Regions from separate parts of the Hymenobacter sp. 102 genome, predicted to be linked through region 1. Evidence: riboswitches for the same ligand, from Rfam matches in the RefSeq annotation. Region 1 holds a riboswitch; the other holds the start of a gene.

Region 1 (4,192 bases):
TAAGACGTATATATTAAAAAAAGCACCGCTAACGTCTGTTGGCGGTGCTTTTGCTTTATAGCGTCAAATACAATTATCCCAGCAACTGCACAATAAGAAGTCTGATGCAGCAACATCTTGATAGCTGAATCACTTGCCGCACGCTTACTTTCGGTAGGTTACCTATTCTCTATCCTGATGCGCTCATCGTTCCTTCGTTTTCTGACAAACAGCCTATTACTAACTGGCACGGCCTGTTCGCCGGACCCAGCTCCGGTGCCTGGCTTACGCACTGTCAATGACGTGCCTTACTATTTTTTCACGGAAGCCGATGCGCCCTGGCTGCAACTAGCAGCGGGCACGGTATGGCAGTTTGAAAATTCGCGCGGGCAGCAACGCACCTATGAGCTGTATCAACGGCTTGACAACCGACAAATGGAGGAGCGTACTGTTGTTCCGGTTGGGTCGTTTATTGGCAAATCGGAGTTAATCAAGTACTACGACGACATATTGGTACGCGTGCGGCGTACGGATAGCCTCGGCAGTGGCGGCGAGTTTCATATGTACCGGGGCCCGGCGCTGCTCGCATCCTACCCATCCCAGGGTACCAATCCTCGTGCTAGCCAGTTGTATGTAGAAGGGACCTGGACCGAATTCATCGGTAGCACCGACCCACAAAGCGACTATTACCGCTGCCGTGGAATAAAATTTCCGATGGGAACTGCCCTGGAAGGGCCATTTCAGCAACTCACTGTTAAGGGCCGAACCTATCCGGAAGTAGTAGAATTGGTGGCTACCAACCGCGGGCCGGACTGTGCCCCCGTTCCTGCCTCCTATATGCGCGTGCTCTACTATGACCGCCTCGCTGGTATCGTTCGGATGGTTTCTGACTCCGGCCAAGTATGGGACCGACTACCCTAGCTGCTTCCCCCCAACGCAAACAACCGGGGCCTTGCGGCCCCGGCTGTCACAGCTGGCATATCTCGCCAATTTTTACTTCTCTATAGTTAATTCCCCAGCCTGCCCCAGCTTGCTGTGCTTACGGCCGTAGCCGAAGTAGATGGCCAGGCCAATAGCCAGCCACACGGCCAGCCGCAGCCAGGTTTCCCAGGGCAGCGACACCATCATCACCACGCAGGTGAGAATACCCAGGATGGGCACCACCGGCACCCAAGGCGTGCGGAACCCACGCGGGGCGTCGGGCTCCCGCTTGCGCATAATGAGGATGCCCACGCACACCATCACGAAGGCCAGCAGCGTGCCGATGCTCGTCATTTCGCCCACCACCGAAATGGGCACGAAGCCCGCAAATAGCGCAATGAACAGCCCCAGCAGCAGGTTCGACTGCAGGGGCGTGCGGAACCGCTCGTGAATTCGGGCGAAAACCGGGGGCAGCAGGCCGTCTTTGGCCATGCTGAAAAACACCCGGCTCTGGCCCAGCAAGTCCACCAGAATTACGGACGTATAGCCCACGATGATAGCCAGAATGACGGCCGACGACAGCCAGGCGTAGGGCGTTTTCTCGATGGCAATGGCCACCGGGGCGGCGCTGTTCTTGAACTCGGTGTAGTTGGCCAGGCCCGTCATCACGTGCCCGAACAGCACGAACAGCACGGTGCAGATCAGCAACGAGCCGATGATGCCGATGGGCATGTTGCGCTGCGGATTCTTGGTTTCCTGGGCCATGGTGGCCACAATATCAAACCCGATAAACACGAAGAACACCACGCCCGCCCCGCGCAGAATCCCGCTCCAGCCAAACTCCCCAAATACGCCGGTATTCTCCGGGATGTAGGGTTGGTAGTTGGTGGGGTCGATGTACTGCCAGCCCAGGGCAATGAACACCAGCACCACGGCCACCTTCAGCGTGACCACCAGCGCATTAAACCACGCCGAGCCCGACGTGCCGCGGATAATAATCAGGGTAATAGCCAGCACGATGAGCATGGCCGGAATATTCACGAAGCCGTGTACCTCGGCCCCACTCGCCAGCTTGGCCGTCTCAAAGGGCGACATGACCAGCTGCGGGGGCAGATTGATACCGTATTTACTCAGAAACTTAAGCAGGTACTGCGACCAGCTGATGGCCACCGTAGCCGCGCCCACCGAGTACTCCAGCACCAAATCCCAGCCGATAATCCAGGCGAACAACTCGCCCATAGTAGCGTAGGCGTAGGTGTAGGCCGAGCCGGCCACCGGCACCATGGAGGCAAACTCGGCGTAGCACAGCGCCGAGAAGGCGCAGCCCACGGCCGCTACCACAAACGAGAGCGTCACGGCCGGGCCGGCGTTGTTAGCGGCCGCAATGCCGGTGAGCGAGAACAGGCCCGCCCCGATAATCACCCCAATGCCGATGGCAATGAGGTTGAAGCCGTTCAGGCTTCGTTTCAGCGTTCCGGCGCCGGTTTCGGCGGCCTCCTGCCGTAGCAGTTCCAATGATTTTCTGAGCATACAGAGGTGCATCGGGCCGCGGCCCGACAGGTCGTAAAAAGGAGAAAGAGAAAAGCAGATAAAGCTCCCTGCCCCGCCTCAGCGGGCGCGCAGCCGTTCGGGCCACGGCGGGCCGGAACCAGGAGAATAGGGCCGCTGCCTCCTTAGCGGGAGGCCGGCCCGGCAGCCAAACTAGCTACAACAACCCGCGCAACAACACCCCGTGGGCGCGCCTAACGGGCACAGCACGGCAGCGGATACAACGGAACGGGCAAGTAAGCGGGGCGAAAAGTCCACGGCAAGTTGTTTTTATATGGTCAGGAATTGGCACCGTTCCGGAGTTGCGGATGGTTGCCGACGCTTCTTCGAGCCTGTCTCTCAGCGCCTCTGTATAAAAACAATCCTTTGGGCTAGAAAGAATTGATGTGGCAAAGGTAAAGCCGGATTGCTGCCCCCGCAAACCCACCTGTTTTAGCGTCTGTAAACCGTAACGAAAGCCGGTACTCCACCGCCTCTGGGTCTTCAGGCTAAGCCCCACGAAGCCTGACGGTTCTCTCCCAGAGGCTATCAGCTACTTTCCAAACAGCTTCACTTACTGTCCACTTCCCCGGTGCCGACTCGGCGGTATAACGCCCGCCTGCTCGCCTCTGAACAGGCGGCCTGCTACGCCTGCCGCTAAGCCGAAAAACCTGCGACGCGCGCCGAAATCGAAGGTTTAACAGCGAAATTTATATTTTTTCCCGGCGGGTTTTAGGCGAAACTGGCACCGGAGTTGCAACCGCCGGAATAGATGCCGGCGGGTACGCCGCGGCTTCACTCGCATTCAACTTCAATTCTCATAGCCTCATGAAAAAGCTCTTGGTTCTCTTCGCCGCCTTCTCCCTGTCTGCCGCTGCCGCTTCGGCCCAAACTACGCCCGTGAAAGCCGCCCACGGCCGGCACATGAAAGGCGACAAGGCCGCCAAAACGCCCGAGCAGCGCGCCGACCACACCGCCCAGGCCCTCACCAAACAGCTCGGCCTCTCGGCCGCCCAAACTGCCCAGGTCCGCCAGCTGGCCCTCGACCGCGCCCGGCAGATGGACGCCCACAAAGCCCAGGCCGGCACTGCCTCTCCCACCGATAAAAAACAGCACCGCGCCGCCATGCAGGCCGAAAAAGCTCAGTACGATGCCAAGCTGAAGCAAATCCTGAGCGCCGACCAATACGCCAAATACACCCAGCGCCAGGCCGACAAAATGGCCAAGCACAAAGCCCACCGTCAGGGCATGAAACAAGGCAAAAGCTAAGCCTCTCTCCCACTTGCCAAAAAGCCCCGACGACGTTCGTCGGGGCTTTTTGGGTGTTGAGTTTGTGCTTAAACCTGTCATCCTGAGCATTCCGCGAATTAAGCGGAGACGAAGGACCTTCTAACAATAGAACGAGTCGTTGCTACGGCAACCATTCTAACGTTAAAAGATCCTTAGCTGCACTCAGGATGACAGCATGATTACGACATATTACTGCGGCTCTGGCAGGGGCGGATGTTCGGCAAACCACCGCAGGCGGTAGCACATGATGGCCGTTTCGCCGAGCTGTTCCAGCAGGCGGTAGTTGGCCACGGCTCCCACCGCCGCCCCGATGACGGGCACCAGTTGGGCCAGCTTGGCCAGGTCGATATAGTCGCGGTACTCCTGCTGGAAGGTGCGCCAGTCGAACGACTCGGCCGTGACGTGTTGCTGCGTGGTGGGCCAGTCGACGAGCTGGCGGTAAGTTTCGCGGCGGGTGTGCTGGCTGCTGAAGGCC
Region 2 (4,192 bases), 2.1 Mb from region 1:
CCAACTCATAAATGCCACTTTCAAAGGCTACCGTGGTGAAGCCCATGCGCTCCTGCAAAAAGCGCATCAGCCGAATTTTGGCCTCGAACACATTGCCTTCCCCGTGGGTGGGCTCGCCCAGCATTATCACCCGGGCCCCGCCAATTTCCTGGCGCAGAAACTCCAGGTCAGCAAAATCGGTGTCGGTGGGGCTGATGCTGCGCACCGGGTGCGTGGGGATTGGGACGCTTGCTGCCGCTGCGGTTGGGGCATTTTGGGCCAGCATGGGGCCGGCCAACACACTCAGTAGGCCTGCCAGGGCCAGCACTCGAATAGAAAACATAGTAACAATGGTATGTAGCGGGCCGGTAAGCTACATACTTCCGCGAATACTCATCAAAAAAGCCCTTTTGCTTGGAGCAGAAGGGCTTTTTTGAGTTTTTGGACTGTTATACAAACCTAACAGCGGGGTTATTCTTTTTCAAGCTTCAGTTCAGCACCGGTGGGGGCTTTCAGCGTCAGCTTGTCATCGGTGAGGGTTACCACGGTGAAGGTGTTGCTCTGGGCAGCACCGTCGGGCGTCATGGTGATGGTTTTGGCTCCCTGATCGAAGGTGTACTTGCCGTTTACGGCGCCGGTGGGGGCCGTCATGTTGTACTGGCCGTTGGCGAAGAAGGTGATGCGCTCATCTTCCTGAGCATCAGTCTGCTTTACCTTGTCACCGGTGGAGCTCAGCTCCTTATCGGTTTTCCAGACTTTGCTCTGGGTACCGTACAGCATATTTACGCCTTCTACTTTGCCCTCCTTGCTGCCGCAGGAAGCAGCCGTGAAGAGGACCAGCACTGCCAGCAGGCTGGCCAGGAGGCGGAAGGGAGAGGTCAGGGTTTTCATGGGGAGAGTGAATAGGGTGAAGGATGTGGCAGAATCAGCGGCCGCAGGGCCGATAATGCCCCTCTTACGGCTTGATCCGCCAAGATGTTTGCCGTAGGGCTGAGGTTGCCGCGGAAGCACTGTCGGGTTATAACCTATTGCCCACCACGGCGTAAGAAGCCTGTGACTGCCAGCCACCCCGGCCGCAAGTCGGTGCTTCCCCTCCCACTCTTAACGATTCTACTCCTATGGGACTGTTTGATTTTCTCTCGAACGAAGGCGAAAAAAAACCCGTTGAGCCCGCCGCTAAACCAGCCGCTGGCGGTGCCACCGATTTTTTCGGTAACGCCAATGCTGCCGCCACTGAAGGCGAAACGTACACGGTAGTAAGCGGCGACTCGCTGTCGAAAATTGCCCGCAACCACTACGGCGACGGTACCAAGTGGCACCAGATTTACGAAGCTAACAAAGGTGTAATCGGCTCCGACCCCGACAAGATTGAAGTAGGCCAGGTCCTGACGCTGCCTAAAATCTAGGCCAACTTACTTCTTGAAAATATTCAAAAAGCCACTCCTCACAGGGTGGCTTTTTCCATACCCGGCCAGCACAGTTTTTCACCCTCTCTGCGGCCTGCAGCCCCATCTTATGCAGCCAGCGCAGCAGCTGTACTTTTGCTACCTAACTCGCTCCCCTCCTAACCACAAGAAACTCACCCTAAAGACAATTTAATGATTATCAACCACCTGCACCCATAACCAAAACAACAAACCGGCTACCGGGCCAGACAAAAATATTTTCGTTTATTTTCACTCATCTATTGCAGATATCAAATCTGCGCCTATACCTTTGCAACACCAACCCGGTACTCCCCCGTTTGCGGCGGGGAAGTTTTCATAGGATTTATACAGAAGTGGCGAGAGAACAGGCTCCGTGACCCACTGGCAACCTTCGACCGCGCGAAAGGTGCCAATTCCTGCCCGACCAGCCATTTGGCGGCGGGGCATATAACTCAGGAGTACCATGGAAAACACCCTCGCCTTCGCCTCTTCGAACCCCACCGCCTCAGCCGCCTTCGGGCCTGCTGCTTTGCCGTGGGGTGTTTGTGTTGCCCCGGCCGCTGTAGCCGCCGCTGGCCGAATGCGAATGCGCTGCTGTTGCGGCGCGTGTTGTTGCTGTTGCTAGCCGCCAGTTAGGCTACGCAGCCCCCCTCCCCTTTCAGTAGCTCCGGCCGTGCCGGGGTGTCCGGCAGCCGGCACCCGGCGGCCCCTCCGCACCCCCTATCGTTTTCACATTCAGCGCGTTGCTGCGTGACCTTGGTGCGGCTTCTTGCCCGGTTTACGGGCGCTTTGCGGCGGTTTTCGCCCTCCTGTTTACATCCCTACCTCTTCCTAAACCAGCAGTACCATGTCCACGCAGCACCTCCACTTCGAAACCCTGCAACTCCACGCCGGCCAGCAGCCTGACCCCGTAACCGGTTCCCGCGCCGTGCCTATTCACCAGACCACCAGCTACGTGTTCAAGAACGCCGAGCACGGGGCCAACCTGTTTGCGCTGAAGGAGTTCGGCAATATTTATACCCGCCTGATGAACCCCACCACCGACGTGTTTGAGCAGCGCGTGGCGGCCCTGGAAGGCGGCGTAGCGGCGCTGGCCGTATCCTCAGGGCAGGCGGCCCAGTTCATTGCCCTCAACAACATCCTGCAGGCCGGCGACAACTTTGTGTCCACCTCCTTCCTGTATGGCGGCACGTACAACCAGTTTAAGGTGGCGTTTAAGCGCCTGGGCATTGAGGTGCGCTTTGCCGATGGTGACAAGCCGGAGAGCTTCGAGGCCCTGATTGACGAGAACACCAAGGCGTTGTACCTGGAAACCATCGGTAACCCCGGTTTCAACGTGCCCGATTTTGAGCGCATTGCCGCCATTGCCGAGAAGCAAGATCTGCCGCTCATCGTGGACAACACCTTCGGGGCGGGCGGCTACCTGTTCCGGCCGCTGGAGCACGGCGCGCACATCGTGGTAGAATCGGCCACGAAATGGATTGGCGGCCACGGCACCAGCGTGGGCGGCGTGATTGTGGACGGCGGTAAGTACGACTTCGGCAACGGCAAATTTCCGCAGTTCACGCAGCCTTCCGACGGCTACCACGGACTGGTATTCAACGACGTATTCGGCAAAAACGGGCCGTTCGGCAATATTGCCTTCATCATTCGGGCCCGGGTGGAAGGCCTGCGCGACTTTGGCCCTTCGCAGAGCCCATTTAACTCCTTCCTGCTGCTGCAGGGCCTCGAAACCCTGAGCCTGCGCGTGGACCGCACCGTGGAAAACGCGCTGCGCATTGCCACCTGGCTGGAGCAGCACCCGCAGGTAGAAGCCGTGAATTACCCCGGTTTGGCCAGCAGCCCCTACCATGCCCTGGCCCAGAAATACCTGAAGCGCGGCTACGGCGGGGTGCTCACCTTCGCCATCAAAGGCAGCAAGGAAACCGCCATCCAGTTCATCGATAACCTGAAGCTGGTGAGCCACCTGGCCAACGTGGGCGACGCCAAAACGCTCATCATTCAGCCCTCGGCCACTACGCACCAGCAGCTTTCCGAGGAGGAGCAGCGCGCCGCCGGCGTAACGCCCACGCTGCTGCGCCTGTCCCTGGGCATTGAGCATTTTGAAGATATCCGGGCTGATTTGCAGCAGGCGTTTGACGCCGTGCGCAACGCCGCCACTCCTGAGCACGGCAGCACCCTGCTGCCCGAGCCGGAACCCGAACACGCTGCCCCGCTGGAAGTCTAGCAAAACTTGAGATGGGTTGAGGTAGTGGGCGGCAGGTGAGAGAGCCACCCATTACGCAGCTTCCAGCACGCAGCGCGGGCACCCGCACGGGTTTTTGTGAGAGAAAATCCTCGTGCAGCAGTGGTGCCCGCACCTTTTTCTGAGAGTTGAATGATGAGGTATGAATGATGAATTGGCGCGAATAAGTCAGCATTTATACCTCATCATTCAGCATTCATAACTCATCACTCCGAGACAATGTCTTCCGCAGAATCCCACGTGTTTCATCTGCCCCGGCCGTTGCGGCTGGAAAATGGCGGTGTACTACCGCACGTGGCGGTAACGTACCATACCTACGGCCAGCTGAGCCCCACCCGCGACAATGTGCTGTGGGTGTGTCACGCCCTCACGGCCAACTCTGATGTGCTGGAGTGGTGGCCCGGCCTGGTAGGCCCCGGCTGCCATTTTGACCCGAGCGAGTGGTATATCGTGTGCGCCAACGTGCTGGGCTCCTGCTACGGCACCACCGGCCCGCTCACCCCCGACCCGGTTACCGGCGAAGCCGCGTTTCAGCAGTTTC

Evidence for each region. A riboswitch is a leader RNA that binds a small molecule or an ion and turns the genes downstream of it on or off. The one in region 1 is predicted to bind S-adenosylmethionine.
Region 2: another riboswitch for S-adenosylmethionine. It lies ahead of ACN19L_RS09775 (O-acetylhomoserine aminocarboxypropyltransferase/cysteine synthase family protein); the one in region 1 lies ahead of ACN19L_RS00560 (amino acid permease).

The regions. Positions count from the first base shown of each region.
Region 1 is NZ_CP188172.1:111,637-115,828, reverse strand. Features, by position in the region: gene ACN19L_RS00565 (hypothetical protein) at 178-900, shown strand; gene ACN19L_RS00560 (amino acid permease) at 973-2,430, opposite strand; SAM riboswitch class I at 2,716-2,807, opposite strand; gene ACN19L_RS00555 (hypothetical protein) at 3,256-3,696, shown strand; gene ACN19L_RS00550 (EcsC family protein) at 3,907-4,192, opposite strand, start outside.
Region 2 is NZ_CP188172.1:2,259,129-2,263,320, forward strand. Features, by position in the region: gene ACN19L_RS09760 (erythromycin esterase family protein) at 1-322, opposite strand, end outside; gene ACN19L_RS09765 (lipocalin family protein) at 451-870, opposite strand; gene ACN19L_RS09770 (LysM peptidoglycan-binding domain-containing protein) at 1,098-1,385, shown strand; SAM riboswitch class I at 1,747-1,860, shown strand; gene ACN19L_RS09775 (O-acetylhomoserine aminocarboxypropyltransferase/cysteine synthase family protein) at 2,254-3,633, shown strand; gene metX (homoserine O-acetyltransferase MetX) at 3,871-4,192, shown strand, end outside.